DNA from 3 places in the Thermoanaerobacter brockii subsp. finnii Ako-1 genome. Region 2 is predicted to be linked to each of the others. Evidence: predicted binding sites of a transcription regulator. Region 2 holds the regulator's gene; each other region holds the start of a gene.
The links. Region 2 encodes HrcA, which represses chaperone genes, less so after heat shock. Its sites were predicted from a motif close to ATTAGCACTCANNNNNNNTGAGTGCTAAT; they were not measured.

Region 1 (11,099 bases), 330 kb from region 2:
ATATTTATCATTCCACTGCCTTGTGTCCATAGACCTGCATCGTCAATTTTTATTGCTGTCGATTTTAAAATATTTTTTATTTGTACATTAGTCAAATTAGGATTTTTTTCAAGGAGTAGAGCTGCTGCTCCTGCTGCCATTGGAGTCGCCATAGAAGTCCCTGTTGCTGTTCTATATGCTTTATTTATCGTAACTTCATCTGCACCAAAAGGTACATTTTCTGAAGCAGTAGAGACTATTTTTACACCTGGTGCTACTATGTCTGGTTTGTATAGATAAGGCGAACCTCTTCCAGAAAATTGAGCTATTTCGTCATCACTTATGTCGGAGGTTCTTTTGTCATCTACTGCTCCTACAGTTATGGCATTTTTACTGGTGCCAGGGGAAGTTATTGTGTTGTAATTAGGACCTGAGTTTCCGGCTGCAACAGTTACTACTAATCCATTTCTCCAAAGAGTATCTACTCCTCTCACCAAAGGGTCTAAAAAAGCAGGAAGAGAAGGAGTTTCACCTATTGACAGAGAAACTACCCGTATATTGTATTTGTCTTTGTTGTCTAAAATCCATTGCATTCCTGCTAATATGTCAGAGGATAAACCTCTGCCATAGGCATCTAATACTTTTACTGCTACTATATTAGCTTCTGGGGCTACGCCTTTGTATTTGCCATTAGAAGCATATCCATTTCCAGCAGCGTCACCAGCTACATGAGTGCCGTGGCCATTGTCATCGTAAGGTTGTTTTTTTCCATTTACTACATCGTGAAATGCCACTATGCGGTTTTTAGGCTTGGTAAAGTCAGGGTGAGGATATATTCCAGTGTCTAAAAAGGCAATTGTTACTCCCTTACCGGTGTAGCCTAAATCGTTCGCATTTCGAGAGGCGATTTCTTGAGTGGCAATATAAAGCTGCAGCTTAACAGCGGAGTCTTCTGCTATAAAATGAATTCCTTTTAATGTAGCGAAATTTTTCAATTTATCACAAGGTAAATTTACTGACCAGGCTTTTATGATTGGTAGTTCAAATTTTATACTTCCTCCCATTTTTTCGATTTTTTCTTTTAAAATGTCATAAGATAAATGGGAATACAAAATTACAGGAACACATTCACTTCTTAAATATAATGCTTTTTTTAAAAGCCTTTTATCGATTTTATTTGATACATAAATTTCCTTTGCTATTTTAGAAAAAGCAAACATTGGAATAAGATTCATTAGCGTACCTCCTTTCATGCTATTAACACAATATGTGAAATATAAAAATTTGTTAGTGGAAATTTAAAAAGTGTCACCGTATGAAGTTATATCATATTATGTAGTAGGTCTTTAAAGACCCACATAGAAAAGGATGAGACTTGAAAGGAGGAAAATTATTTATGCCAGTAGATAAAAGTGGAGCAGGATATGGATGTGGATGGTTTTGGATTATAATCATCATACTATTGATCTTGTTGTTTGTCCCAGGGATTATTGTTGAAGAACCAAAAGCTTGATTAGGTATTGAAAATTGTTTAAAGGGGGATCAATATGGCAGGAACAAGTTCAGTTTTTGGGCAAAGCAATTTGCTGTTTTTCTTCTTGATACTTGTATTAGCGCTTGGTGGAAGCCAGCTTAATGTATGGTCTTTAGAGACATTGTTGTTCTTCTTTATACTCCTTGTAATAATAATGGACGGCGGTTTTGATTGGTTCTTCAATGAACTCAAGTAATTTTGAATGGCTCTATCCTGCGATAGAGCCATTTTTATTTGATAAATTTGATATGTGTGGAGTGATAATATATGTCTTTTTCTGGAGATACTCTGTTGTTCTTTTTTGTAATTTTAACTTTGCTGCTGGATGTAAGATTTGAGCTTGAAAGTCTACTGTTTTTCTTTTTAATACTTGTAATTTTACAGGAAGAAAAACCGCGAAAAAAAGCAAAGCGATTTTTGTGGTCATTAACAGGTATTAATCTTGGTAACACAAATTCTTAAAATTACGTATTATATATTAGCTAAAGATGAAAAATTTATTTCCCTATTATTTACCTATCTGAAGGGAGGTAGTATTTATGCCCGAAGAAAAAGGAATAGGATTTGTTGGAGGTTGGTTTTGGATTTTTATAATAATAATTTTAATACTTCTATTTGTTCCAGGAATAATTATTTGGGAAAAAAATTAGACAAAAATAAGGGGCAGTCTATAATAATAGACTAGCCCCTTACATATATTAGTAAGAGATTATTAAAAATAGGGGGAATTTGTTTTGCAAAAGGAGATTTTATTAAAAATACTCGCTGTAGAACTTTTGATAGTAGCTTTTGTGAGATTTCAAGTGATGGGTATAGAAAAAGAAAAAAATGAGACTACACTTTCTACAGGTACTGATGATAAAAACAAGTTATCGCCACCACAAGAAGACAAAAAGTCGACAATTGATTTGTATGAAGTGGTAACAAAAGGCAAAGATTTTGTAGGAAGCCTAAAACCCTATTTAAGCAAAAGAGACCAGTATTATGTAGATATTTTTTCTAAAATGGCAGAAATAATTGAGATACAAAAAAATTTAGTGAATCTTTCGGAAGAAGAAATTGAAGCATTAGACAAAGTTGAGGTAGACAAAATAGGGATTTTAAAAGCAATAAAACCTTACATAGCAGAAGACAAGAAAATTGTAATAGATAAATTTTTGAAATTCTTTGAGGCGTTAAAAAATTTACAACAAAAACTAGAAAAATACACAAAAGAAGGGGATAAAAATAACATTTTTGATAAAATAGTAGATATTTATGAGGCTATACGGCCTATAATACCGGAAGAAAAAATAGAAGAAACTGATAAAATTGCAAAGAATATAAAATTATTGGAAGTATTAAATAAAGCAGAAGGAATTATGAATAGTATGAAAGAGGAGAAAAAACAATCTCAACAAGCGACCAGAGATTTTCATGAAGAAAGAATAGCAGAAGAGAAAGAAGAAAAAAACGAAGAAATAAAAGAAATAGAAGTTGAAGAAAAAGAGGAAGAAAGTGATGAAAAAGAAACACAACAGCAATTGCCAAAGGGAGAAAAGAATTTATTGCCTCAAGGCTTGTCTGATCAGCAGTTAAAAGTTTTGGACAATTTAAAATCTATGCTGACAAAGGAGCAACAGCAATACATGTATAACATGATAAATTACCTGAAACAACAGGGTTTGGTCAATTTGTCTAATAAAGAAAAAGAAGAAGAAAGTGATTTTGAAAAAGGGGAATAAATATTTCCCTGTATTTTTTTTATTTTTAAATACAAATTACAGAAACGTAGTCTAAATCAATAAATAATGGCATAAAATCAAAATATTTGGGTAAAATCATAGATAATCAGACTATACGGCCTAAAATAGGCTATAATAAAGTTTGATATGTTTTACCACTTAAATTAATATAGAGATTAGGATTAGCACTCACATAAGTTGAGTGCTAATAAATGAAGAAGGAGGGATAAAGTATATGAGATTAAAACCACTCGGAGACAGAGTTGTGGTCAAAGTAATCCAGGCAGAAGAAGTTACAAAAGGTGGGGTTATTTTACCAGGTACAGCAAAAGAAAAGCCACAACAAGGTGAAGTTGTCGCAGTAGGAACAGGACAATACATAGACGGCAAAAAGGTAGAATTAGAAGTAAAAGTCGGTGACAGAGTAATCTTCTCCAAATATGCTGGGACAGAAGTTAAGTTAGATGGTGAAGAATATCTACTTTTAAGAGAAAGCGATATTCTAGCAATTATAGAATAAGGAGGTAGTTGAAAATGGCAAAACAAATCAAATATGGAGAGGAAGCAAGAAGAGCATTAGAAAGAGGAGTTAATGCAGTTGCGGATACTGTAAAAGTTACATTAGGGCCAAGGGGTCGTAATGTAGTATTGGACAAAAAATATGGTTCACCTACGGTTACAAATGACGGTGTTACTATTGCAAGAGAGATTGAATTAGAGGATCCATTTGAAAATCAAGGCGCACAACTTTTGAAGGAAGTAGCTACAAAAACTAATGATGTCGCAGGTGATGGTACAACGACTGCAACGCTTTTAGCTCAAGCAATGGTTCGTGAGGGACTCAAAAACCTCGCAGCAGGAGCTAACCCAATGCTTTTAAGAAGAGGTATTGCGAAGGCTGTAGATGCTGCAGTTGAGGGGTTAAAGAGGATATCTAAACCTATTGATAATAAAGAATCAATTGCCCATGTTGCTTCTATCTCTGCTGCTGATGAAGAAATAGGTAATCTCATTGCAGAAGCAATGGACAAAGTAGGTAAAGATGGAGTTATAACGGTTGAAGAATCAAAGACTTTAGGTACAACCCTTGAGGTTGTTGAAGGAATGCAATTTGACAGAGGATATATTTCTCCATACATGGTAACTGATGCTGAAAAAATGGAAGCAGTATTAGAGGAGCCTGTTATACTCATAACAGATAAGAAACTTTCAAATATCCAAGACTTGTTGCCACTCTTGGAGCAAGTAGTGCAACACGGTAAGAAACTTCTTATCATAGCTGATGATGTAGAAGGAGAAGCATTGGCAACATTAGTTGTTAACAAATTAAGAGGTACATTTACGTGTGTAGCAGTAAAAGCTCCTGGCTTTGGTGACAGAAGAAAAGAAATGTTACAAGATATAGCAATACTGACAGGTGGTCAAGTAATTTCAGAAGAGTTAGGTTATGACTTAAAAGATGTGAGATTAGATATGCTTGGCCGCGCAAGACAAGTAAAAGTTACAAAAGAGAATACCACAATTGTAGGCGGAGCAGGCGATGCTGCAGAAATTAAGAAGAGAGTAAATCAAATTAAGGCTCAAATTGAGGAAACTACCTCTGATTATGATAGAGAAAAATTACAAGAAAGACTGGCAAAATTGGCCGGTGGCGTAGCTGTCATTCAAGCTGGTGCTGCAACTGAGACAGAGCTTAAAGAAAAGAAACACAGAATTGAAGACGCATTGGCGGCTACAAAAGCAGCAGTGGAGGAAGGTATAGTACCTGGTGGCGGTATTGCACTTCTCAATGTAATAGAAGATGTGCAAAAAGTAGTTGATTCCTTAGATGGCGACTTCAAGACAGGTGCGAAGATAGTTTTAAGAGCATTAGAAGAACCCGTAAGACAAATTGCAGCAAATGCTGGTGTTGACGGTTCTGTAATAGTAGAAAAAATAAAAGCTGCTAAAGATCCAAACTTCGGATATGATGCTTACAAGGAAGAATTTACAGACATGTTCAAAGCAGGTATCGTAGACCCAACAAAGGTTACAAGGACAGCTTTGCAAAATGCTGCATCAATTGCTTCAATGATACTTACGACAGAAGCAGTAGTGGTAGATGTACCAGAGAAGAATACAGCAATGCCTAATCCAGGAGCAGGAATGGATATGATGTGATAAAAAGGGCTGAGCGAAAGCTTAGCCCTTTTTAAGTTTTGGCCTTGACAGCTTTTAAATTGTCTGATAAAATACTCATGTAACATTTTTAGGCGCCCGTAGCTCAGCAGGATAGAGCAGCAGTTTCCTAAACTGCGTGCCGGAGGTTCGAGTCCTCTCGGGCGCACCATTGCCATAGAAATTAGTAATAGGCAGGATTCTGACTATTTTATAGTTGGAATCCTTTTTTACTTTATATGAAAGATTAGTTTTTGCAGTTTTTGTACTGTTGACATAGACATGTAAATTTGATATATTGAATAATAACTTATTCATTAACAAGTTAATAGTTTTATTAGAGGAACTCATATAATCCCGTGAATATGGCACGGGAGTTTCTACAAAGCAGCCGTAAACTGCTTTACTATGGGTGGAATTTGTTGTTGCCTTTTTGGCCTGAGGAAATTCTGCCCTCAGGCTTTTAATTTATAAAGGACTATAAGTTAATTGTGTAAATTGTATGACGTTCAAAAAGATTTTGCTAATAATATGTTATAATAAAACTAAAAAGGGAGATGTAAGTATGGAGGAAAAGTTTGTTAAAGAAGGTTTAACTTTTGACGATGTTCTTTTAATTCCTGCTAAATCCGATGTGCTTCCTAAGGATGTAGATTTAAAGACAAAGCTTACTAAAAAAATTACTTTAAACATTCCTTTAATGAGTGCTGGAATGGACACTGTTACAGAATCCAAACTTGCGATTGCTATAGCAAGGGAAGGCGGCATAGGTGTAATTCACAAAAACATGTCTATTGAAAGACAAGCTTTAGAAGTTGACAAAGTCAAAAGGTCAGAGCATGGTGTCATAACGGACCCTTTCTCTCTTACTCCTGACCATACTATTAAAGATGCAGCTGAACTTATGGCAAGGTATAAAATATCTGGAGTACCTATCACTGTTGATTCGAAACTTGTAGGAATAATCACTAATCGCGATATAAGATTTGAAGATGATTTGGATAAACCTATAAGAGAAGTTATGACAAAAGACAATTTGGTAACTGCTCCTCCTGGAACCACTTTAGAGGAAGCAAGACAGATACTAAAAAAACATAAAATAGAAAAATTGCCGTTAGTAGATGAAAACAACGTTTTAAAAGGGCTCATAACCATAAAAGATATAGAAAAAGCAGTTGAGTTTCCTAATGCGGCAAAGGACAGCAAGGGAAGACTTTTAGTGGCTGCTGCTGTCGGTGTTGGGAAAGACATGATGGATAGAGTCAAAGCATTAGTAGAAGCAGGTGTAGACGCTATCGTGATAGATACAGCTCACGGTCATTCTAAAGGAGTTTTGGAGGCTGTCTCTAAGATAAAAGAAAAATATCCAGACCTGCAGCTGATAGCAGGAAATGTAGCTACGGCTGAAGCCACAAGAGACTTAATAGAGAGAGGGGCAGATTGTGTAAAAGTTGGTATTGGCCCAGGGTCAATCTGTACTACGAGAGTGATCGCTGGAGTAGGAGTTCCTCAAATTACTGCTATTTACGATTGTGCTCAAGAAGCGGACAAGTATGGGATACCTATAATTGCAGATGGAGGGATTAAGTATTCGGGGGACATCGTAAAAGCCATTGCGGCGGGAGCTTCTGTAGTTATGCTGGGAAGCCTTTTTGCAGGAACAGAAGAAAGTCCCGGAGAAATAGAGATATATCAAGGAAGAAGCTATAAGGTCTATAGAGGCATGGGTTCTTTAGGAGCAATGAAAGAAGGAAGCTCAGATAGGTATTTCCAAGAAGATGTCACAAAGTTTGTACCAGAAGGGGTAGAAGGAAGGGTACCTTATAAAGGACCTTTAAAAGAGACAGTGTATCAATTAGTTGGTGGTTTAAGAGCAGGAATGGGATATTGTGGTGTTCGCAATATTGAAGAACTTAGGACAAAAACAAAATTTATAAAAATAACGCAGGCAGGATTAACTGAAAGTCATCCTCATGATATAATTATTACAAAGGAAGCTCCTAATTATAATTTGAGATAAGAGGAGGATTTTAATGGGGATTAAACGGGAAGTAGTGTTAGTTTTAGACTTTGGAGGCCAATACACACAATTAATTGCGAGAAGAATAAGAGAAGCAAATGTCTTTTGCGAGATTGTTCCTTACAATATTTCTCCAGAGGAGATACGAAAAAAAGAGCCAAAGGGAATTGTGCTTTCTGGAGGACCTGCCAGTGTATATGCAAAAAATGCTCCTAAATGCGATAAGGAAATTTTTGAGTTAGGCTATCCTGTATTAGGTATATGTTATGGTGCACAACTTATGACAGAGCTTTTAGGCGGAAAAGTTGCGCCAGCACCTGTGAAGGAATATGGCAAGACAGAAATTGTCTTAAATAATACTATTCCTTTGTTTAAAGGGATAGAAAGAGACACTGTTGTTTGGATGAGCCATACTGACCACATAGAACTTCCTCCTCCAGATTTTAAGGTAGTAGCCTCTACTGACAATTGTCCTATCGCAGCGATTGCGAATGTAGAAAAGAAATTGTATGCGGTTCAATTCCATCCTGAAGTTTCACACACTCATAGAGGAACAGAGATTATAAGAAATTTCCTTTTTGAAGTATGTGATTGCGCGGCAGATTGGACAATGGATTCTTTGATTGAGCAGACAGTAAAGGAAATAAAAGCGAAAGTAGGAAAACACAAAGCTGTATGTGCTCTGTCTGGTGGTGTAGATTCTTCAGTGGCTGCTGTTTTAGTAGACAGAGCCATTCACGACCAATTGGTGTGCATTTTTGTTGATACAGGGCTTTTAAGGAAAAACGAAGGAGATATGGTTATTGAAACTTTTAGAAAAAATTATGACATGAACATAATCCGGGTAGATGCAAAGGATAGATTTTTGTCACGACTTAAGGGAGTTACGGATCCAGAAGAAAAGAGAAAAATTATTGGTAATGTTTTTATAGAAGTTTTTAAAGAAGAAGCTTTAAAGATAGGAGATGTGAAATTTTTGGTGCAGGGTACTTTGTATCCTGATGTAATAGAAAGTGGCAATGGCGTGTCTTCTACTATTAAAAGTCACCACAATGTTGGAGGTTTGCCTGAAGATATAGGTTTTGAACTTATTGAACCTTTGAGGATGCTTTTTAAAGACGAAGTAAGGCAAGTAGGTAAAGAATTAGGAATCCCTGAGGAAATATTGTATAGGCAGCCTTTCCCTGGACCAGGCCTTGCAGTCAGAATTCTTGGAGAAGTTACAGAAGAAAAGTTAGAAATTTTGAGACAAGCTGACAGCATAGTTCTAAGAGAGATGAAAAAATTTGGATGGTATAATAAAGTGTGGCAGTCATTTGCTGTATTGCCTGGAATAAAGAGCGTTGGTGTTATGGGTGATGAAAGGACATACGCTTATGCGATAATTTTGAGGGTAGTAGATAGCTACGACGGGATGACGGCGGATTGGACAAAGCTTCCTTATGAAATTTTAGAAAGTATATCTACTAGCATTACTAATGAAGTTCCAGGAGTAAATCGAGTGCTTTACGACATTACTTCTAAACCTCCTGCTACCATAGAATGGGAATAAAAATCCGAACATTAATTTAGTTTTTTATAAAAAAATTCGCAAATAAGGTTGACTAATATTAAAAAAGTTGATAAGATATAAGTGTGACAATTGAATAAAAAGCACTCATATAATCTCGAGAATATGGCTCGAGAGTCTCTACCGAACAACCGTAAATTGTTCGACTATGAGTGAAAGTGTACCTAGGGTTCCAGCCTATTTATAGGTGTTCGGACCGAGCGGTACAGGTATATTTTATATACCACACCTTAGGGACAAAAGCCCGGGAGGATAGGTTTCACTCGTGTTTAATTTGTGAAATCTATTCTTTGCGGGCTTATTTGTTTTAAATTCTTGTAGAAGTTGCAAAATAATATAGAACAGGAGGATTATGATGGAAAAGGTGAGTAAAGTGAGGAACAAAAATTCTTTAGAAAATCTAGCAAATAGGATATGGAGATTAGAAAACTATAATACCAATGTAAAAACAGAGATATTAGCTGGGATTACCACATTTATAACAATGGCTTATATTATGTTTGTGAATCCCATTATACTAAAAGAAGCAGGGATGGACGCAGGAGCGGTATTTGTAGCTACTTGTCTTTCAGCAGCTATTGGAACTTTCATGATGGCTTTTTATGCTAATTACCCATTTGCACAGGCTCCAGGTATGGGACTTAACGCTTTTTTTACCTATACTGTTGTTTTGACAATGGGTTATACCTGGCAACAGGCTTTGGCTGCAGTTTTCTTTTCAGGAATTATATTTATTTTGATTACTTTGTTTGGAATACGGGAAATGATTGTTGATGCTATACCTATGTCTTTAAAATATGCAGTAAGTGGAGGAATAGGTTTATTTATAGCTTTTATTGGACTTAAAAATGCTGGTATAATCGTGGCAAATCAAGCAACTTACATTGGATTTGGTGATTTGACTAATCCTGGGACACTTCTTGCCATTGCGGGTCTTTTTATAACAGCCATATTAATGTCGAGAAATATCAAAGGATCTATACTTCTTGGAATATTAATTACTACAGTATTGGGACTTTTTACTGGAATAGTGAAATTACCTTCTGATTTTAGTGTAATTAAAATGCCACCAAGTCTTGCACCAACATTTCTTAAACTTGATATAAAAGGGCTTTTGGGAATTGGTGAGAATATTGGCTTTATTTCTTTAGTTACAAGTGTGCTATATGTAGTGTTGTCGTTTGCTTTTGTAGATTTATTTGATACCATAGGGACCTTTATAGGAACAGGATCAAAAGCAGGAATGTTAGATGAAAATGGCAAAATGCCTAATATGAAAAAAGGACTAATGTCGGATGCTATTGCCACCACGATAGGGTCACTTTTAGGAACTTCTACTGTGACTACTTACGTTGAGAGTGCTGCAGGTATTGCAGAAGGTGGTAGAACGGGACTTACTGCTTTTGTGACAGGTATTTTGTTCTTGGTAGCATTGTTTTTCTCACCAATAGCTTTACTTGTTCCTACAGAGGCAACTGCTCCTGCTCTTATTATTGTTGGAGTTTTGATGATGGGTTCTATTAAGAAGATAAATTTTGAAGATTTTACAGAGGCTATGCCAGCTTTTCTTACTATAATTGCTATGCCTTTCACTTTTAGCATTGCCAATGGTATTGCTGCAGGTCTTATTGCATATCCTATTGTAAAAATTGCTTCAGGAAAAGCAAAAGAAATTCATCCAATGGTTTATTTTCTTGCAATTTTATTCATATTGAGATTTATAACTTTATCAGAGTGAAAATAAGACCCCAATTAGTACTTATCTAATTGGGGTCTTAAAAGAAAAGGGGGTATAAAAATGCCTAAGGTGGCTATAGTTGTTGGAAGTAAATCTGATTTGCCTGTAGTTGAAAGATGTACAAAAATTCTTGAAGAACTTGAAATTCCCTATGATGTTAAAGTGCTGTCTGCCCATAGAACTCCCTTTGAGACACAAGAGTTTGCTGTGAATGCAGATAAATATTATGATATAATCATTGCAGGTGCTGGAAAAGCTGCTCATCTGCCTGGTGTTATTGCTTCTTATACACTCTTGCCTGTTATTGGCCTTCCAATAAAGTCTTCTATTTTAGATGGTCTTGACTCCCTTTTATCAATTGTTCAAATGCCCAAAGG
Region 2 (11,099 bases):
ACATTTACTATAACTAGTGATATTATTAGACAAAATAGGTATAAAATGGAAAAAAGTTATGGAGAATTTTTTGAAAGTTGCAGAACTGAGAAAAAATATAAGCTTAAAAGGAAAAGAAAGTGCAGAAAAATATAGTTATGATAAAATGATTAAAGAAATACAACAGATTTATCATACCTTGAAGGGAAGATAAAAGATGAGGCTTACAAGGACAAGAGAGAGAAAGAAACAGATTCAAAGAAAGAGACTTGTAATCTTTGCTCTTTTATTGTACATTGTTATTATGGTAGTAGGACTTGTAATAGCTGATTCTTCCTTTAATGAAATTACTACTGGAGTGAGGAAAGTAAAAATATTTGGTGTATATTCAAATAGCGAAAAGGTGATCGTTAAAATTTTTGGTAAGGAGTCAGTTATTGACATAGGAGGGTTAAGCCAATACTTTAAAGGCCGATTTTGGAAATGAGGTCTAAGTCTTTAATTTTTGAGGAGGTACAAAATGTCAGAGAGGATGCAGTATATTAGAAATTTTTGCATTATTGCTCACATAGACCATGGTAAATCTACTCTTGCAGATAGACTTATTGAGAAAACAGGTTTTCTTTCTGAAAGGGAAACAGATAAGCAAATTTTAGATAATTTAGAATTAGAAAGGGAAAGAGGAATTACTATAAAGTTAAAGCCTGTAAGAATGATTTATAAAGCTAAAGATGGAAATGAATATGAGCTTAATCTCATTGATACCCCTGGACATGTGGATTTTACTTACGAGGTATCCCGAAGTATTGCAGCTTGTGAAGGAGCCCTGCTTGTAGTAGATGCTACACAAGGGATTGAGGCGCAAACCCTTGCTAATGTATATATGGCTTTAGAACATGATTTAGAGATAGTACCTGTGATAAATAAAATAGACCTTCCTTCAGCAAATCCTGAACATGTAAAAAAAGAAATTGAAGACGTGATTGGGATTGACGCAGAAGATGCTTTGCTTACCTCTGCTAAAGAAGGCATAGGTATAGAAGAAGTTTTAGAAGCCATTGTAAATAGAATTCCCCCTCCAAAAGGAGATGAAAATAAGCCTTTAAAAGCGCTAATTTTTGACTCTTTTTATGATAATTACAAAGGAGCAATAAGCTTTGTAAGGGTAGTAGATGGAATTGTTAAACCAGGAATGAGAATAAAAATGTTTTCTACTGGCAAAGTTTTTGAAGTTACAGAAGTGGGTATGTTTAGACCTAACCTTTATCCAGTAGAAGAGCTTAAATCCGGTGAAGTTGGCTACATTGCTGCCAGCATAAAAAATGTAAAAGACACTCGTGTAGGAGATACAATAACAGACGCAGACAATCCAGCCGATTCTCCACTTCCTGGCTATAAAGAAGTAGTGCCAATGGTCTTTTGTGGAATTTATCCTGCGGATGGACAAGATTATGAAAATTTAAAAGAAGCTTTAGAAAAACTTCAGCTAAATGATGCGTCACTTGTATTTGAACCTGACACCTCTGCTGCCTTAGGTTTTGGATTTAGGTGTGGCTTTTTGGGACTTTTGCACATGGAAATAGTCCAAGAAAGACTTGAAAGAGAGTACAATTTAAACCTTGTCACTACTGCTCCAAGTGTAATCTATAAAGTATATAAGACTAATGGAGAAGTATTGGATTTGGACAATCCTACAAAAATGCCACCTCCTACGCAAATAGATCATATTGAAGAGCCAATTGTGGAAGCTACTATTATGGTGCCTACTGAATATGTAGGGGCGATTATGGAGCTTTGCCAGGATAGACGGGGAGTATATTTAGGAATGGAATATTTAGAACAAACTCGCGTACTTTTAAAATATGAAATGCCTTTAAATGAGATAATATACGACTTTTTTGATGCTTTAAAATCACGAACAAGGGGTTATGCCTCTTTCGACTATGAGCTTAAAGGGTATAAAGAATCTAATTTGGTAAAGCTTGATATTTTGATAAATGGCGAATTGGTAGATGCTTTATCCATGATAGTTCATAAAGATAAAGCCTATGAAAAAGCGAGAAAAATTGTAGAAAAGTTAAAAGAAAATATTCCAAGGCACCTCTTTGAAATCCCAATCCAGGCTGCAATAGGTTCTAAGATTATTGCAAGAGAGACTGTAAAAGCTTTGAGGAAAAATGTCCTTGCCAAGTGCTATGGAGGAGACGTAACTCGTAAGAAAAAACTTTTGGAGAAGCAAAAAGAAGGTAAAAAGCGCATGAGACAGGTGGGAAGTGTTGAAATACCTCAAGAGGCTTTTATGTCAATATTGAAATTAGATGATGAAAAATGAGGGAGATAGGATTATACATTCACATTCCTTTTTGTAAAAGAAAATGCTATTATTGTGATTTTAATTCTTATGCAGGCTATGATTATCTTTTTGACGACTATATTCGGGCACTACTTATGGAAATAGAATCAAATTCTACAAAAGATTATAATGTGGTTTCGGTTTATATAGGAGGAGGTACCCCTAACCTTTTGCCTCCTTCTTATATAGAGAAGATATTGAAATCTGTATTTAAAAATTATAAAATACTTGATGGTTGCGAAATTACTATTGAAATGAATCCCGGCCTTATAACTGAAGAAAAACTAAAAATTTATAAAGACAACGGGATAAACCGAGTAAGTATTGGACTTCAAGCTTTTCAAAATAGGCTTTTAAAATATATAGGTAGAATTCATACAGTAGAAGAATTTTTTGGAAATTATGAGTTAGTGAAAAAGTTCTTTGACAATATAAATATAGACCTGATGTACGCTCTTCCTACTCAAACCTTTAAAGAGTGGCAAGAAACTTTAAAAGAAGTAGTAAAATTACAGCCGACGCATGTTTCTACTTATAGCTTGATTTTAGAACCTAACACCTCCTTTTACAGACTTTATGAAAAGGGTCAGTTGCCTATAGTTGATGAGGAAGAAGAGCTTAAAATGTATCATTGGGGTATAGAGTTTTTAAAAGAAAAAGGCTATCACCATTACGAAATATCTAATTTTGCATTGCCCACATTTGAATGTCGCCACAATATTTTATACTGGGAATGCAAAAATTATTTGGGATTTGGTGCAGGAGCCCATTCTTATATGGCGGATGTGAGATATAGTAATATTGAAAATATAAAAGACTATATTAAGAGCATTTTAGAAAGAAAAAGTGCAGTTAAGGAAAAGATAAAGTTGACAAAACAAGATAGAATGGCTGAGTTTATGTTTTTAGGAATGAGAATGACAAAAGGAGTGTGTGACAAGGATTTTAAGAAAAGATTTGGTATCAGTTTGTTTGAAATTTACAAAAAAGTAATACAAAAATACTTAAAAGAAGGTCTAATTGAGATTGATAATGAGTGTGTAAAACTTACCGAGAGGGGTATTGATGTCTCTAACGTCATTTTTGAAGAATTTCTGCCCTAAATGAGTATTGACAAAAAATTATAAGAGTGGTATTTTAAAAACATGAATTAGCACTCAATCGAGTAGAGTGCTAATAATACATGGGGTGGTGAAAATGCCGTTAGATGATAGGAAGAAAAAAATACTATATGCGGTTATTACTGATTATATTATGACGGCAGAGCCAATAGGGTCGAGAACAATAGCTAAGAAGTACAATATAGGATTAAGTTCTGCTACTATAAGAAACGAAATGGCGGATTTAGAAGAAATGGGATATTTGGAGCAACCTCATACTTCCGCAGGAAGAATACCTTCAGATAAAGGATATAGATTTTATGTAGACAGCATTCTTCGAAATTATATAAACAATGACCCTCCAATTAGCTATAATACTCGCGAGGAAATAATAGCAGAATTTGATGAAATTGTAAAGAAATATGCAAGAATTTTGGCTAACATAACTCACCATACTACAGTTGCTAAAATGCCAAAGTTGAACCCTGATAGAATAAAGAAAATCCAACTTATACCTGTTGCTTCTAATAAAATGATCTTTTTAGTAGTGACGGACACAGGAATTGTAAAAAATTACTTGCTAAATTTATGCCAAAATGTAGATAGAACTATTTTTGAGTTTTTAAATAATTTGTTAAACGAGAAAATTGCCGGAAAAAGTGAAAAAGATATTTTTGAGTTTTTACAACAGGATTTAAGGCAGATGTTGGGAGAGATGGCTTTTATAGCCGACGAATTGATAAACACTATACTTTTGAGCTTGAAGCAGTTACAGGAAACAGACATTTATGCGGATGGAACTTCCCATATTTTAGATTTTCCTGAATACAAGGATTTAGGCAAAGCAAAAAATTTCTTCAATCTTTTGGACAACAAGTCGTTATTGAACGAAGTTTTAGAGCCTGAAGTAGATTTTATAGATGTGAGAATAGGAAGCGAAAACAAGTTTGAAGAGATGAAGGATTTAAGCGTAATAAAAACTACTTATAAGATTAATGGCCGTGTGGTGGGTACAATAGGAATTATAGGACCTACAAGAATGGATTATAGGAAGTTGATTAGTGAAATCAATGTGATGACAAAAGAGCTTTCAAATCTTTTGTCGAGTATATACAATGATGAAATATAACGAGGTGATATAAGTGGAAGAGATGGAAAAAGAAATTAACAAAGAGGAGGAAAATGATGTAAATAATTTAGAATCAAATGAACAAATGGAAGGGCCTCCTGAAGAGGAAGAACAAACACAGCAAGAGCATCAGCAACAAACGGTTGATGAAATAGAGGAATTAAAGCAAAAACTTCAGCAAAAAGAGGCTGAAGCTCAAGAATATTTAGATATTGCACAAAGATTGAAAGCAGAATTTGAAAATTACAGGAAGAGAACAGAAAAAGAAAAATCAGAAATGGTAGAATATGGTAAAGAAATAGTAATTTTAGAACTTTTGCCTGTTATGGATAATTTTGAAAGAGCTTTGGCGAGCAGTGGAGATTATAATTCTCTAAAAGAAGGGATAGAATTAATTTACAGGCAGTTTAAAAAGATGTTGGATAAATTTGGTGTAAAAGAAATTGAAGCAGAGGGGCAGATTTTTGACCCCTATAAGCACCATGCTGTAATGCAGGAAGAGGTAGAAGGAAAACAACCAAATGAAATTATTGAAGTTTTCCAAAAAGGGTATTATCTAAAAGATAAAGTAATAAGACCAAGTTTGGTTAAAGTAGCAAAATAAAAAGGAGGTTGAAAAATATGGGGAAAGTTATAGGAATTGACTTAGGAACTACTTTTTCTTGTGTTGCTGTTATGGAAGGAGGCCAACCTGTAGTAATACCTAACGCAGAAGGAGCTCGTACTACGCCTTCAGTCGTTGCTTTTACTAAAGAAGGAGAAAGGTTAGTAGGGCAAGTTGCAAAAAGGCAGGCAATTGTAAATCCTGACAGGACTATAATGTCTATAAAAAGACACATGGGAACTGATTACAAAGTAAAAATTGACGATAAAGAATATACACCTCAAGAGATTTCTGCAATGATTTTGCAAAAGCTCAAGGCTGATGCAGAAGCTTACTTGGGTGAAAAAGTTACACAGGCGGTAATTACTGTTCCTGCTTATTTCAATGACAGCCAAAGACAGGCTACAAAAGACGCAGGTAGGATTGCAGGTCTTGAGGTTTTGAGAATAATAAATGAGCCGACAGCTGCTGCTTTGGCATATGGCCTTGACAAAGAAGGAAATCAAAAGATAATGGTTTACGACTTAGGTGGCGGTACTTTTGACGTTTCTATTTTGGAAATAGGAGATGGAGTATTTGAAGTTTTGGCTACAAGTGGCAATAACCACTTGGGTGGGGATGACTTCGACCAAAGGATAATAGATTGGCTTGCTGACAACTTCAAAAAAGAATATGGAATTGACTTAAGAAATGACAGGATGGCATTGCAGAGACTAAAAGATGCTGCGGAAAAAGCAAAAATAGAGCTTTCTTCTGCAACGGTTACTAATATAAACTTGCCATTTATTACTGCTGATGCTACAGGTCCAAAACATATAGATGTAAATCTTACAAGGGCAAAATTTGAAGAGCTAATCTCCGACCTTGTAGAATCAACTGTAGGTCCTGTTAACCAAGCATTAAGCGACGCAGGTTTAAAACCTTCTGATATTGATAAAGTCATTCTCATTGGTGGTTCTACAAGAGTGCCTTTGGTACAGGAGACAGTAAAGAGAATAATGGGTAAAGAACCTCACAAAGGAATTAACCCAGATGAGGCAGTGGCTATAGGTGCAGCTATACAGGCGGCAGTATTGGCCGGAGAAGTGAAAGATATTCTCTTACTGGACGTAACACCTTTGTCTTTGGGTATAGAGACCTTAGGTGGAGTATTTACTAAGATTATAGAGAGAAACACCACAATACCTACAAGAAAGAGCCAGATATTTACCACTGCAGCGGATAATCAGACTTCTGTTGAAATACACGTGTTACAAGGCGAAAGGCCTATGGCAAAAGACAACAAAACTCTCGGAAGGTTTATTTTGTCAGGGATTCCACCAGCTCCAAGAGGAGTACCTCAAATTGAAGTTACTTTTGACATAGATGCCAATGGAATTGTACATGTTTCTGCAAAAGACTTAGGTACTGGTAAATCTCAGGATATAACTATTACTTCTACAACTAATTTGTCAGAAGAAGAGATACAAAGAATGATTAATGAGGCTAAGCAGTATGAAGAACAAGATAGGAAGAAGAAAGAAGAAATCGAAATAAGGAATAAAGCAGATTCTCTCATTTATCAAGCTGAAAAAACAATGAAAGACCTTGGAGATAAGATGACGCAAGCCGAAAAAGATGAAATAAATAGAGAAATAGAAAATGTGAGAAAAGCTCTTGAAGGAAGCGATATAGAAGCGATTAAAAATGCTTCTGAGAAACTTTCACAAGCCTTCTACAAAGTTTCTACAAGAATATACCAACAAGCGGGAGGACAAACGGGAGGAGCTACAAATACAGGTAGTGCTGGACAAGGTACAACACAGGACAATGTTTATGAAGCCAACTATAAAGTGGAGGATGATGATAATAAATAATATAGAACCAGGTTTTACCTGGTTCTAATTTGCGTAATGAAAGGCAGGTGAGAAAGTGGCTAAAAAAGATTTATATGAAATATTAGGAGTAGATAGAAATGCCACAGAAGAAGAAATAAAAAAGGCTTATAGACGGCTTGCTAAGAAATATCATCCTGACTTGAACCCAGGAGATAAGGAAGCAGAGCAAAAATTTAAAGAAATAAACGAAGCTTACGAAATTCTCTCCGACCCTCAAAAAAGAGCCCAATATGACCAATTTGGAGACGCAGCCTTTGAGCAAGGCGGTTTTGGCCAAGGTGGATTTGGTCAAGGAGGTTTTGGAGAGGGCGGTTTTGATTTTGGAGGCTTTGGAGGATTTGGCGATATATTTGGCGATATTTTTAATGATTTCTTTGGTACTGGCAGGAGAAGAGCAGAAACAGGCCCTCAAAAGGGTAATGACATAAGATATGACCTTACTTTAACTTTTGAAGAGGCTGCTTTTGGAACAGAAAAAGAGATAGAGGTTGAGCGATTTGAAGAATGCGATGTGTGTAAAGGAACAGGGGCAAAGCCAGGTAGCAAACCGGAGACTTGTCCTGTATGCCATGGAACTGGTGAAGTGAGAACTGCACAGAATACTCCTTTTGGAAGAATTGTAAATATAAGAACTTGTCATAGGTGCCATGGTGAAGGAAAAATTATTACTGACCCTTGCAACAAATGCGGTGGAACAGGTAGAATTAGAAGGAGGAGAAAAATTAGAGTTACTATACCAGCAGGAATAGACGAAGGACAAATGCTTACCTTAAGAGGGGAAGGAGAGCCAGGCTTAAGAGGAGGTCCAAGGGGAGATCTGTATATTGTAATTCACGTAAAGCCCCACGAGTTGTTCACAAGAGAAGGATACAATGTGCATTTGAAAATGCCTATAAGTTTTGCTGATGCAGCTTTAGGCGGAGAAATAAAAATTCCTACGCTGGATGGAACAGTTAGTTTTACAATACCAGAAGGAACTCAGACAGGGACTAAGTTTAGGTTAAGGGGAAAAGGGATTCCTCACATAAATGGAAGAGGACGCGGAGACCAAATTGTAGAAGTTTATATTGATGTGCCTAAAAAGTTGACAGAAAAGCAAAAAGAATTGCTAAGAGAATTAAAAAAATTAGAAGGAAATACTGCGACAGAATCAAAATCCTTTTTTCAAAGGATGAAGGATGCTTTTGGCGGATAATAAATTTAAATTAAAGGTGTGAAAAGAATGAAATGGATTGAAGTACAAGTTACAACTACACAAGAAGCAGAAGAGGCTGTGACAAATATCATGCACGAATTAGGAGCTGGCGGTGTAGTTATAAAAAACCCTAATGATGTAAAACTGTTGGCGCAAAGTGATAATTGGGATTATTTGGATTCTTCTCTTTTTGAAGAAGAGGGAAATATTAAGGTTTTTGCCTATTTTCCTATTGCTTCAGATACTACAGATAAAATAAATATTTTAAAAGATAGAATTGTAGAACTTAAATCTTTTGGAATTGATATAGGCAATTTTGACGTAAAAGTCTCAGAAGTAGATGAAGCGGACTGGGAAAACAATTGGAAACAGTACTACAAGCCTCTAAAAATAGGGAAGAAAATAGTGATTAAGCCTTCTTGGGAAGAATATGTATCTCAAGGAGAAGAGATAATTATCGAGTTAGACCCCGGAATGGCTTTTGGCACAGGCACCCATGAGACTACAAAGATGTGTTTGGAGTTTTTAGAAGATATTGTGATGCCAGAAAGCATAGTTTTTGATGTAGGTTGTGGCTCAGGGATACTTAGTATTACTAGTAGCAAATTAGGAGCAAAGGAAGTTTATGCGGCAGATATAGACGAAGTTTCTGTGGAAGTAGCCCGACAAAATGTAGAATTAAATAACTTGCAAAATGTAAAAGTATTTAAAAGTGATTTATTAAGCGAATTTAGAGGAAAAGCTGACATTATAGTGGCAAATATTATTGCTGATGTGATAATTAAGTTGTCGGCAGAGGTTCCTAAATACTTAAAAGAAGAGGGCTTATTTTTAGCTAGTGGTATAATAAAAAGTAGAAAAGAAGAAGTTTTGCAAAAAGTTGAAGAATTTTTTGAAGTGTTGCAAATTAGAGAAGAAGGAGAATGGTGTGCAATATTATCAAGGAAAAAGTGAGAGCTTATGAGAAAAATTTTTATTGATAGGCAAAATATTAAAGGAGAATTTGTCTATATAGAAGGAGAAGACTTTCATCATCTGGTAAATGTCTTAAGGCTTAAAAGAGGAAATGAAATTGTTGCATCGGATGGATTAAAAGAATATGCTGCTCGTATTGAAGAGATAAAAAAAGACAAGCTTATTTTATTTTTAGAAAGAGAATTAGAATCAAATACAGAGAGTGCCTTAGAAATTTCATTATTTCAAGGCTTGCCTAAGTCAGATAAAATGGAATTGATTATTCAAAAATGTGCAGAAATTGGAGTTAAAAAATTTATCCCAGTTGTGACTCGTTATACGGTTGTAGACATAACTAAAAGCAATATAAATAAAAAAATTGCTAGGTGGAGAAAAATTAGTGAAGAAGCTTGTAAACAATCGGGCAGAACTGGGGTGCCCGAAATTTGTATGCCTATTTCCTTTGAAGAGGCTATAAATCAGGTTGATAAGTTTGATCTATGCATAATTCCATATGAAAAGGAACAAACTTCAAAATTAAAAGAGGTGCTTAAAAAGGCAAAAGGCGTAAAAAAAATTGGAATTTTTATAGGCCCTGAAGGAGGTTTTTCTCAAGAGGAAATTGAATTAGCCTTAAACAAAAGTATTAAGCCTGTAAGCTTAGGCCCCAGGATTTTGCGAACTGAGACAGCAGCCATCGCAGTTTGTTCAATAGTAATGTATGAATTAGGAGATATGGGTTAAATTATTAATAAACAAAGAACAAAAAGATATTTTCTAATGCCCTTTAGGGCATGTCAAATTGTAGATAAACTTTCGTAAAGGAGATATTTTGCATAAGGAGCAACTTGTTACAAAGCGACCCGGCACTCAAGTAAGAGAGTTTGATAAAGCAAAAATAAAAAAAACAACTATACTTACTTGAGTGCCGGGAAACTTAGCAAGACCGAGGGTGGAGGCAGGGCCGAAGCCAAGGAGGGCGGAGGCGGGCACCTTAAGGCATGGATGCCACCTGACGTAGGTACCCTGCCGGAACCTGAAGGGGAAGCTTATGTTTTGTCGCTTTGGAACATCGGAGCGACGATGCAAAATATCTCCTTTGAATATTTTTTTAACTTTGTCAACAAACTGAAAGGCTTTTTGAAGCCTATTTTTTTATAATACCATGTTATAATATAAAAAGATTTTAGGTGATTGCAAAATGAGATAAATATTAGAGTAAAAAAGTTACATTACAAGGAACAAAATAAAGAAATTACATTTTAAAGGCACGCTCAAGAGGGGAAAAGAGAAATGGAAGAAAGATACAAATTCAAAAAAGACAATACTTAACACACCTTTTTAATGTTAAAAGGTGACAAACGAATCAAAACATAAGAACAAGTCATCAAGCCAAAAGTTTTTTCAAAGATAAAGGATGTTCAAAAGTACCAAGCTTTGCAGTAATAATTAAACCAATATGTTGAGTGATAGCCCCAGGAAAAACATCAGCTTTGATTGACCTGGTATTTATGAGTTTAAAGCTATCAACAGCGATAGAACTTTTTAAAAGAGAAATAGATTTTTCAATAATAGGGCGTTTTTCATAAAGTTTGGACCACTTTTTAGAGTTACGAGGGACAACAGTGTTTTTTCTAAAATCAATGTCAAGGGTAGTATAGAATATTCTGCCACATTTAGAAGAGGTACAAGGGTTATCACATTCAAGAATATAAGTAGTTTTACCATTTAGTCTAACTTTTTTGGACATAGGGCAAAGCCATTTAATTCTGGTAGCTCTACCTTTTTCCCGAACGATGCCATCATAGGACATTTTAAGAGAAGGGTCACGGGGGCAGGTAGGGATACCATCAGAGTTAAAAGTAGGTTGAAGTAAGTTTTTAGAATTTCGAGGGATAATAGGTATTA
Region 3 (11,099 bases), 810 kb from region 2:
TGCAACATCCAATCTCCAGCCATCTGCACCTGCATCTTTATCCCCATCAGGATTTAACCAATACTTAGATATTGCATTAGGATTATTTATGATAAAATCTGCCCAACTTTTTACATTGTACTCACTTCCGTTTATCTGCCTTATTACCGGTAAGCTGTCAAATCCCCACCAGCCCTCATAGGTACCGTCAGGCTTAATTTCGTACCAGTCACCGTATGGAGATTTTGACTGATCTCCCTGTTTCCAGGCTTGATAAGCACCTAATTCATTATCCAAGTACTTCCCGTATCTATCAAAATAAATACTATCATCACTTGTATGATTGAAGACGCCATCAAGTATTACTTTAATTCCTCTTGCATGGGCTTCTTTCATAAGTGTTTTAAATGTATCTAAATCTCCCAATAACTCGTCTATCTTTGTGTAATCGGTTGTATCATATCGGTGATTGGAAGGTGATTGGAAAATTGGATTGAGATAAATAACTGATATTCCAAGGTTTTTTAGATAATCCAATTTATCATTTATACCTTGTAAATCACCACCAAAGAAGTCATTATTCCATATACCATCCCCTGTATATCCAGGTTTATCTTTATCATTCGGATTGTCGGGAAGGTCATACCAGTCGTCATGATATTCAACAGGATCAAAACCTCTACTGTATTCCTTTAGGCGGTCATTTAAAGGGTCACCATTGTAAAATCTATCTGGGAATATTTGATACATTACTGCCCCTTTCATCCAATCAGGGGTGTCTAAATTTTTATCGTATACAGTAAGTTCAAAGTCTTTATTTACCGTATCTGTGGCTTTACCTACTCCACCTAATTGTTCATCGTTATCTCCGTAATAAGCAGTTTTTGTCCCGTCTTTAAGTATAAAGTAATACCAAATTCTTGTGGGATAGTCAAAGCTTAACTTCACTTCCCAGTATTCATATTGCCCGTCAGGACTTTGACCAATTTTGTACATCGGGACTTCTGTTCTTGTTTTTTTAATATCATCCCAATAAGAAATTTTAGCTGACTCAAGGTCATGATTTTTAGCCTGTATCCTCAAAGTCACTGTATCACCTGTTTTTATTGCACCGAAAGGCGAACGGAAGAATGGGTCATGGGTGTCATGTTTTAAATCGTCATAATATATGTTATTATCAGGCCCTGTGAGAGGTGGATTGTAATCTGTCCATATATTATGTGAAACCGAATCATAGTAAAATGTAATCTTAGTATCATAGGCTACATTCAAAGGAATATTTGGACCATTTTGTTCACCATTTAAGCCATAATTTATATCCCATGAGGGCCCTAAAGTTACTTTAAACTCATAATACCCTTTTGGAACATTTGCAGTGTATTCGTAAACATTGTTAAACTTATAGTCTCTCATTATAGCTGTCGATGTTTCAGGTTTCCAATCATCACCTGCTCCTATTGCTGATTGTATAGTACCTACAATTCTTGGAAGTTTTTCTTCCGGAATTGGTGTATATTTTGTAGAATCAGTAACACTTGAAGTATTATAGTTGTAATAAAAAGTTACTACAGAATCTGAATCAAGATGCAAGCTTAAATTACCTTGTGAAGGAACTCCTCCACCTTCCCATGAATGATTAAGAGCAACTTTATACTCATAATCACCTGCAGGTAACGCAACTGGGGTAGTAAATTCATAAAAGCCATTACCTTTATATGTCATTACTGTTTTGTCACTGTTTATATTCCAGTCAGAATCTCCAATCTTTGATTGAAAATCGCCAACAACATTGGCTATAGCAGGCGCCGTATCTGTCTCAGCTTTTGCAAATTGCACAGGCATTGAGCCAAACACTGCTGTATAAATTAAAAGAAATGACAATAAAAAGCCTAATGTTCTCCTCTTAAACACTACAATCCCCCTTTACACTATGTTTTTATTTAAAAATCTTACGAAAAGCTCCTTTACAACACCACCCCCATTTCTTTTAGGCAATCGCTTTCATAAATTGCAAAAAGATAAATGTGTTTATAAATACACATCCCTTGTGCAAATTTTTGCGCAATCGTTTTCGCTGCCTTATTGTTATTATAGCCAACCCCATATATTTTGTCAATACCTTGCAAAAAAGAAAAGGATGCACATAAGCATCCCTCTTTGAAAATTCATATTTGTTTTAACATTTGTGTTATCTCCATCTTATCTGCTTTTTCTGCTAAAAGTATTGTAAACAGTAAGAACAGCGCTCCAAATCCTGCAATTATAGAGATATTGTACAGTATTGCGCTAATATTGTTCCCAGATATTGCTTCCCTAAGACCTGCAACTCCATAAGTCATAGGCAGATAAGGATTTATTGCGTTGAAAAACTTAGGAAACAACTTTATTGGGAAAGTTTATCTTGTTAAATATTTTTAACAAAAGAAGAATATTTAAAATCAAACATATATCATTTTAACTGTCATTCCGCCATCCACAATGAGATTCGCTCCTGTAATAAAAGAAGCTTCTTCCGAACACAAAAATAAACATGCATTTGCTACGTCCTCTGGTTTACCCACCCGTCCTGCAGGATGTTGCAAATGGTCCTCTTCTGTCAATTGGGGCTTTTTAGCTTCTCTACTTTTCTTCCATTCAGACACTTCTATCCATCCGGGACTTATAGAATTCACCCTTATTTTATCATAACTTAAACTTATTGCAAGAGAGTGAGTTAAAGCTATAATACCACCTTTTGAAGCAGAATAAGGTTCTGTATGAGGTTCTGACATAAATGCCCTTGTAGACGCTATATTTATTATGACTCCTCCGCCATTGTCTCTCATGTGAGGAGCAACATATTTTGAACACATATATGTTCCTCTTAAATTCACATTTATGACTCTATCCCATTCCTCCATGGGCCTTGTGTAAATCGTCCCTCCTGACCCAATACCTGCATTGTTTATCAAAATATCGATCTTACCATAGGTTTTTATCGTCTTATCTACCAAATTCCTAACATCTTCCTCTAAAGAAACATCTGTATGTACAAAAAGACAATCTCCACCTTTAGATTTTATATATTTTTCATTTTCTATGCCAGCCTCATCGTCAATATCGGCTATAACTACTTTTGCTCCTTTTTCAGCAAAAGTTTGCGCAATACACCGGCCTATTCCTTGTCCTCCACCTGTAACTATCACTACTTTGTCATTAAAATCCATAGTTAACCCTCCAATCTCTTAACTTATAAAAGAAGATAAGGTAACCCCATAGTAAAAAAAAGAGGTATACCTTATCAAAAATAGTATAACTTAAAAGTTTTATAAAAATCAAATAGAAAAATTATCTGAGGTGCGTCCAACTTTGTAGGTAGCTGACATTTTGCACAAAGCGCGCAACTTGACCGAACAGTCCTAAACTTAGCAAGACCAAAAGATGGAGGGGGGGCCGGAGGCTGGCCCCTCAAATTACTTCAATTTATACCTTTCTATAGCACTTTCTATAATCTTCCCAATAAATTCTCCTCTTGTTAAACCTGCCGCTTTTGCCATATAACCCATGTATCCGTGGTGAACATGTTTTTCTCCTTTGCTACTTGACATTGTAAGTCCCGCAAAGGTATTCAATTCTAAGAAATAAGGAACATTATCTTTGCTTAGAATCATATCAATTCTAGCAAAATCCTTGGCATTTAAAACCTTATAAATATTCAAAGCCGTCTCTTTAATCTTTTCTTCCACTTCTTTTGGTACTTCTATAGGGCATTTTATTATCTCGTTGTCAAACATTTTGTGTTCATAAGTATTAGTTTTAACGTTATTATATCCTACTTCCAATAAAGGCAATACTTGTGGGTGTTTATATCCGATTATTCCAACGGTCACTTCTTTTCCTTCGATGAATTCTTCGATTAGCGCTGCTTGTCCTATTTTTTCTGTTATTTTGCTTACAACTTGTGGAAGTTTATCCTTATCATAAATTATATTTTCTTCATCTATACCTGCACTTCCTCTTCCACTTATAGGTTTTACAAATAGAGGAAATTTAAGATGGTCTACAGAAGGAATTTCTTGAGGATTTTCTGCAATTACATATTTAGGCGTAGGCAAACCGTGAGAAGCCACAATGTCCTTCCTCATTCTCTTATCAGTTGCTACTACGTCCAAACCAGATCCAACATATGGTATGTTGAATACTTCTAAAAATGCTACTTCTTTCATACTCGAGGCATTAAAAATTAAATCCACCTTTTCTTTTTTTATAGTTTCATAAGTTTCTAATGGATCTTCCTTCCATTCTATGAGGACTGAATCAAATCCAGCTTCTTTTATGGCCATATAATGATGGTATGCTTCATCATAGGCATCGTCATATACTTTGTCTGGCGTCAATTTCCTCTGAAATTCGACATTCCTGAATTTCCTCCAAAGCACACCAATTTTCATATGGCATCACCCTTTTCAATTTTTATAAAAATTTTTGAAAAGAAAAGTAAAAACTACTTAAATACAGTTTCTGTGTGATTCACCACCATGTCAGTTATAATCAGTGAAATCATGCTTTCTGCTCCTTCATTTAAATTTACTCCCTCTTTAGTTATACCGTCGTAGCAACCTCCTGTTTCCTCATCTATCAAAGGCACATTTTTTGAGTTTTCTCCTAAAAACCAATTGTAACATTTCAAACTCTTTTCTTTGTATTTTTCTTCTTGAAAAATTTTATAAGCTTCTGTGTACATAAGAGCAGTTTCACAAGCCTCTACCGGTTGTTCATCAAATTCTGCAGGTTTTTCATCTCCTTTTTTGTACCAATCTTTACAACCTATCGGCTTAAAATACCCACTTCTAAAAGTTACTTTTTCTAAAAATTCCATGCTTTCTTTTGCAACATCTAAGACTTCTTCATCTTTTGTAATAATGTATGACCTAAGAAGAGCCCAAGGAAGTACGGCATTGCTGTAAGTCATTATATTTTCAAACCATTTCCACTCTCCATCTTTGTTTTCCCTATATTTTTGAACTATTTTTTTTGAAATAGAAGTTATTAAATTTTTTATCTTCTCTTTGTTAAATTCAGTAACATCAGAACTGTATAAAAGGCTTAATCCTATTAACGAATAAGCGTTACCGCGAAGAGAATTTAAATTTGCTACATTTGGCAAAGCTTTTTTGATTAATGTCACAGCAACACTTTGATAACCATTAGACAAATTAGTATTTAATAAATATCCTAATGCCCATAAAGTTCTGCCAAAACAATCTTCTGAGCCAACTTCTTCAATAAATTCTCTATTGTAGTTCATAAAATTTCTAAAATATCCTTTGCCGTTTTGGGCATAAATCAAGAAAGAAAGGTATCTCTTTAAAAGATCGAGGTATTTTTCATCTTTGTAAACTTCATATAGCATTGAAGCAGCAATAAGAGCCCTTGAATTGTCATCAGTAGTGTAACCTTTTGTCAAATCAGGAATAGAGTAAAGGGAATGTTGTAAAATGCCTGTATCGTCTGTTAGGTTGAAAAGATGCTGAAACTTAGTTGCTAGCTTCATTATTTCAATTCCCCCTTCCTCTATATCACAACTTCCTCCCTTGATTTAATGTCCAATACAGACAAAATCATTATGACATATCTGTAAGCAACGTTATTCCACATCATTGTATTCCCTAATTTTTTAATTTCTGCCTCTATCTGCAGCCTTTTCTCAGGGTTTTCAAATATATACTCAATATGTTTAGCTAAAGACTTTGCATCACGGAAATTAGCAAGCAATCCTCTTCCTTCTCCTAAAATTTCTTCAGCGTACATATAAGGAGTGGAAATAATCACTTTCCCTAAACCTGCTGCATATGCTAAAGTACCGCTTACAGCTTGTTCTTTGTTTAAGTATGGAGTCATATATATATCTGACATCTTCAAATACTCCAAAATCTCTTTCTTCCTAAGATATTTATCCACAAATTTTACATTGTCTTCTACTCCAAGGTCATGGACTAGTTTTTGAAGTTTCTCCCTATACTCTTCCCCAAATTCTCTCTTTATGTTTGGATGGGTTTGCCCTAAAATTAGGTATAATACATCTTTGTATTTTTTTGCTACCATACTTATTGCTTCTATACCGTACTCTATTCCTTTACCAGGATTTATAAGACCAAAAGTGCTTATTATTCTTCTCCCTTTAAAGCCATATCTTTCTTTCAATGTTTCCTTAGGTAATACTGGAAAATTGGGAACTCCATGAGGAATCACTGTGATTTTACAGGAGGGTATGTGATATATCTTTTCAAGAAGTGGTATAGTATTTTTAGCCATTGTAACTACTTTAACGCTTTTTTCCCCTAATTCTCTAAGTATCATAAGTTGTTTTTCATTTGGATTTGATAATACTGTGTGGACTGTCAAAACAAAGGGTATATTTAAATTGTCTACCAAATCTAATAAGTATTCTCCACTTTCTCCTCCAAATATTCCGTATTCATGCTCTATAATGAGCAAATCTATGTCAGATTCATTTAATTCATGGGCTAATCTTACATAATCTTCTCTTACAAATTGTTGTAACTGATATTTAACATCGCTGTCATATTCATAAGTTTTATTATCATTTATTGCAATTACTCCTGCAAAATTAATAAGTTTTATCTTTTTTATTTCATTAACTAAATCTTGAGTAAAAGTAGCAATGCCACATTCTCTTGGTGGATAAGTACTCAAAAATGCTACATTTCTCCCCAATACGCTCATCATATCACGCCCCCTTCTTAGTTTGTTTAGTATTAAGTTGTCATTGTAGTACTTGCTAATCTATTAGGTGTAAACACTGTATTTTTAATTTCCATATTCACCTCTACTATACATTCTGAAGTTACAACTGCATTGTCTAATCTTGCAAACCTGCGGACTTTTACATTATCCCACAATACACTTTGGGATACTTTGCTCTCTTGACCTATTCGACAGTTATTCCCAATTACTGTATACGGACCAACTGTAGCATAGGCATCAATTTCAGTATTATTTCCAATATAAGCAGGTCCTATCACTCTTGCGGTAGGATGAATTTTAACATTGTCTCCTAAAATTATGCCTCTTGAGGAAGTAGTACTTACAAATCTTGATTTTCCTTTTAAAATGTCCTCATGAACTTTTTTGTATTTGTCTATTGTACCTATATCTATCCAGTAGCCGTTAAATTTATAAATAGCCATTCTATACCCTTTTTCCAAAAGTTTGGGATATGTCTCTCTTTCTACAGATATCACTGTATTTTCAGGAATTTCTTTTAGCACCTCAGGTTCAAATACATATACTCCTGCGTTAATATATTTAGAATTGCTCTCGCCTGGTTTGGGCTTTTCTTTGAAAGCAGTTATAAAGCCTTTTTCATCAAATTCTATAACTCCGTACTGAGAAGTATCTCTTACTTCAATAGATGCAATAGTTACTTGAGCTCTTCTTCTCTTGTGGTATTTTATCAAATCTGCATAGTCAATATCACTGACAATATCAGAGTTTAAAATGAGGAAAGTATCATCAAAAAATTTTTCGGCGTTTTTTATTGCTCCACCAGTCCCTAAAGGGGACTCTTCTGTAATGAAGTGTATTTTTACACCTAAGTCCTCTTTTTGTTTGAAGTAGTCTTCAATGTACTGAGACTTATAATAAGTACTTATTACAATTTCATCTACTCCACTTTTTTTAAGGTTTAAAATAATCCTTCCTAAAAGAGGTCTTCCCATGATAGGAACCATTGGTTTTGGCAGGTCATCTGTAAGAGGTCTTAGCCTTGTTCCCAAACCTCCTGCCAATAGCAATGCCTTCATAAAAGACCCCTCCTTTATGAAGTTTTTCAAAAATTAAACTTAAAAACAAAAGAAGGGCGTGATACAAGTGATATAATTTATAAGAGCGATAAAAACTAAGAAGAGGAGAAATATATTAGCACTCTTGAAATTCGGCTGCTAATAAGTATTATAATTAATCCTTTTTGGTATGTCAAGTACTTTTCTGTAAATAAAAAACAGGCCTTTTAAAAGCCTGCTAAAATTTGATATCCTTCATTTCTAATATCGCCACGCCTATAACAGTATCCGCACCCCCATAATAAACGTAAATAGTATCATCTTTTACTGCATTACCACAACTAAATACAACATTAGGGATGTATCCTTCTTTTTCCCAACCCAGTTCTGGCTCTAAGATAGGTTCTTTTTGCCTTGCAATAACCTTTGATGGATCTTCTAAATCTAAAAGGACTGCTCCCAATCTATACACATTATTGTCATCAGCTGCATGGTATATCAAAAACCAACCGTCCTTTGTCTTAATAGGAGGCCCTCCAATTCCTACTCTCGCACTCTCCCATGTATTTGGAATAGGTTTTAGTATTGGTTTATGGTCGTACCAATTTTTTAAATCATCAGAAAATGCTATCCAAATGTCGGGATATCTCCTGTGCAACATCACATATTTACCATTAATTTTTTCAGGAAATAAAGAGGCGTCTTTATTAGGTTCATCTAAAACTACTCCTTTTCTCTCCCAATCTATAAGGTTTTTGGAGGTAGCCAAACAGATCCTATAGTCATCTTGAAATCTGTCTCCAAAACCTGTGTACATCATATAATAAATGCCGTCAATTTTGACTATCCTTGGGTCTTCTAATCCTCTGAGCTCTTGTTCTGTCTCATTGCTCATCACTGGTTTGTCTAATCTCATAAAATTAATTCCGTCTTTGCTAACTGCATATCCCAAGCGAGAAATATATTTCCCATATTTGGCGTGAGGTCCAATGTCAGTAGCTCTGTAAATCAAGTGAAACAGTCCATTGTCATAAATTGCTGCAGTGTTAAAAACTGCTGCTCTTTCCCATTCATTTTCTGCTTTTGGCATCAATACCGGCTTATCTGATAATCTCTTTAATTTTATCACTCCATACACTCCTTTTAAAATTTTACTTTTTCTTTTTCAATGACTGCTACACCTATATGGGTATCTGCTGCTCCATAATACACATAATACATGTCATTCACTTCAACTGCACCGCAGCTAAACACCACATTAGGTACCAGCCCATTTATTTCCCAATCAAGCTCTGGCTCTAAAATAGGCTCTTTTTGTCTCGCAATAACCTTTGATGGGTCCTTTAAGTCTAAAAGAGCTACACCAAGTCTGTACACATTGTTGTTATCCACCCCGTGATATATTAAAAGCCATCCATCTTCTCTTTTTATAGGAGGTCCTGCTATGCCAATTTTCTTTGACTCCCATGTGTGAGATTTAGGGGACATTATAATCTTATGGTTATACCAATTTACTAAATCATCAGAATAAGCAATCCAAATATCGGGCATTCTTCTATGGAAAAGCACATACTTACCATTTATTTTTTCGGATAAAAGCGCCGCATCTTTATTGGGTTCATCAAGAACAATTCTGTGTCCTTTCCAATTTTTTAAATCATCAGACCAAACCATACATATTCTAAAATCCAACCAGTCCCTTCCTCCAAAACCTGTATAGAGCATGTAATACTTATTGTCTATTTTTGTAATCCTTGGGTCCTCTACTCCCCAAGCTTCTTGCGGAATCTCACCTACTAAAACAGGTTTGTCAAATCTTTCAAAATTTATACCATCTTCACTTACAGCATATCCAATAGAGGATACAAATTTATATTTTTCTTCTGGCTTTTCAGTATTCAAAACGAATTTATTATTAGAAGCTCTGTAAAACAAGTGAAATTTATTACCTTCATAAATTACTGCTGCATTAAAAACAGCCTCCTTTTCCCATTCATGCTCTTTTATTGGCGACAATATAGGTTTGTTACTAAGTCTTGTTAGCCTGAACATCTTTATAACCCCTTTTCCAGCAAAATTGCAACTACTCCATTAGCCTCTATTGTGAAATTTTCTAAATTAATCTGTCTTCCGCTAATTAAATCTTGTATTTTCTCATTATTTTTTGTTTTTCTACTTATTCTTATTTTAGTATGAATATCTATGTCTTCATGATTTATAAAGAGCACAAGGGTTTTCCCGCCATAATCAAACTCTTTTACTTCAATATAAGGAGATTCTACTTTTACGTTGTATTCTATTCCGCTCAGCTCTTTAGCATACTTATAAATCAAATAAGACCTGTCAGTCTTATATACATCGGGCATATAACTTAAATAGAGCTCAATAGGATACGTAACAAGAATAGCATTCCCTTCGCCATATTTATTCACAACTATTGCCGGGTTATTCTCATCATCATTTGCAATTACACGGCCCGTTGTCGGTTTTGCAATAAGTCTTTTATTAAATTTAAGAGCTTTATAATTTAAATCAATTCCAAGTTCTTCACAATGCATTGATACTGTCTCATTTTTGGGCACCATAGAATATTGCGTTTTAACTCCAAAAACCTCATCAAAACCTTCTAAAGAAATTCCATCGTATGATACATACAAAGTGCCACCATTTTTAACAAAATCCATAATTTTTACCCATTGGTCATAATTTAAATGCCCTTTTCTATAAGCGGAAGGCAGTATAAGCATTTTATACTTACTAAAATCTCCATCAGCTCTTGCCAATTCAACGTCTATACCTGCTTCCTTTGCCAGTATAAAACTATTTAAAAGAATCCTAAAATTTCTCTCTGGAGTATAATCGTTACCTACAAATAAAGCACTATAATACTTATCCGGAATGATTATCGCGGCATCGCACTTTTTGTGTTTTAAGTCCTTATACTCAATTCTATTCATAAATTCAGAATAAGCTTTTATTTCAAGTCCTGCTTTTTTAACTCTTCCATCAACTGCTGTTATACCAAATTGCGTTTCAAAGGGGGTAGAATTATAGGGAAGCCTTTCGCCAACAGAAAAATCTCCAAAGCACCAGGCTATTGCACCTATCGATTCATTCGCAAGAAGGCTATACAGAACCACCTTGTAATAATCTCCCTCTATATCTTCACTCATCATAAGTGTAGTTGCACCAAATTCCTCCAGTAGCACTTCTTTGCCACCCATAGCTTGGGTGAGTTTAGAAGCAAAAGGTGCCATATAAGTGCTTCTTATAGAATTTACAGGGTCTATACATGTATCTGTATAAATTGGATATGCGTGCATACATAGAAAATCG

Region 1: the regulator HrcA is predicted to act here: its motif matches at 3,419-3,447, upstream of groES (co-chaperone GroES).
Region 3: the regulator HrcA is predicted to act here: its motif matches at 7,899-7,927, upstream of THEBR_RS11025 (nucleotidyltransferase family protein).

Annotation. Positions count from the first base shown of each region.
Region 1 is NC_014964.1:1,747,445-1,758,543, reverse strand. Features, by position in the region: gene THEBR_RS08780 (S8 family peptidase) at 1-1,214, opposite strand, end outside; gene THEBR_RS08775 (hypothetical protein) at 1,527-1,709, shown strand; gene THEBR_RS08770 (hypothetical protein) at 1,781-1,975, shown strand; gene THEBR_RS08765 (hypothetical protein) at 2,248-3,237, shown strand; gene groES (co-chaperone GroES) at 3,473-3,757, shown strand; gene groL (chaperonin GroEL) at 3,772-5,397, shown strand; tRNA gene THEBR_RS08750 (tRNA-Arg) at 5,490-5,566, shown strand; purine riboswitch at 5,722-5,823, shown strand; gene guaB (IMP dehydrogenase) at 5,960-7,414, shown strand; gene guaA (glutamine-hydrolyzing GMP synthase) at 7,428-8,966, shown strand; purine riboswitch at 9,052-9,153, shown strand; gene THEBR_RS08735 (NCS2 family permease) at 9,340-10,722, shown strand; gene purE (5-(carboxyamino)imidazole ribonucleotide mutase) at 10,783-11,099, shown strand, end outside.
Region 2 is NC_014964.1:1,421,229-1,432,327, reverse strand. Features, by position in the region: gene THEBR_RS12635 (hypothetical protein) at 71-193, shown strand; gene THEBR_RS07105 (hypothetical protein) at 197-466, shown strand; gene lepA (translation elongation factor 4) at 500-2,311, shown strand; gene hemW (radical SAM family heme chaperone HemW) at 2,308-3,435, shown strand; gene hrcA (heat-inducible transcriptional repressor HrcA) at 3,530-4,561, shown strand; gene grpE (nucleotide exchange factor GrpE) at 4,584-5,165, shown strand; gene dnaK (molecular chaperone DnaK) at 5,183-7,021, shown strand; gene dnaJ (molecular chaperone DnaJ) at 7,077-8,237, shown strand; gene prmA (50S ribosomal protein L11 methyltransferase) at 8,265-9,191, shown strand; gene THEBR_RS07065 (16S rRNA (uracil(1498)-N(3))-methyltransferase) at 9,198-9,935, shown strand; gene THEBR_RS07060 (transposase) at 10,579-11,099, opposite strand, start outside.
Region 3 is NC_014964.1:2,228,162-2,239,260, forward strand. Features, by position in the region: gene THEBR_RS10995 (alpha amylase N-terminal ig-like domain-containing protein) at 1-1,890, opposite strand, end outside; gene THEBR_RS11000 (ABC-2 transporter permease) at 2,145-2,360, opposite strand; gene THEBR_RS11005 (SDR family oxidoreductase) at 2,418-3,185, opposite strand; gene THEBR_RS11010 (D-alanine--D-alanine ligase family protein) at 3,432-4,409, opposite strand; gene THEBR_RS11015 (beta-L-arabinofuranosidase domain-containing protein) at 4,463-5,512, opposite strand; gene THEBR_RS11020 (glycosyltransferase family 4 protein) at 5,533-6,708, opposite strand; gene THEBR_RS11025 (nucleotidyltransferase family protein) at 6,738-7,784, opposite strand; gene THEBR_RS11030 (beta-1,2-mannobiose phosphorylase) at 8,002-8,892, opposite strand; gene THEBR_RS11035 (beta-1,2-mannobiose phosphorylase) at 8,907-9,815, opposite strand; gene THEBR_RS11040 (beta-galactosidase trimerization domain-containing protein) at 9,818-11,099, opposite strand, start outside.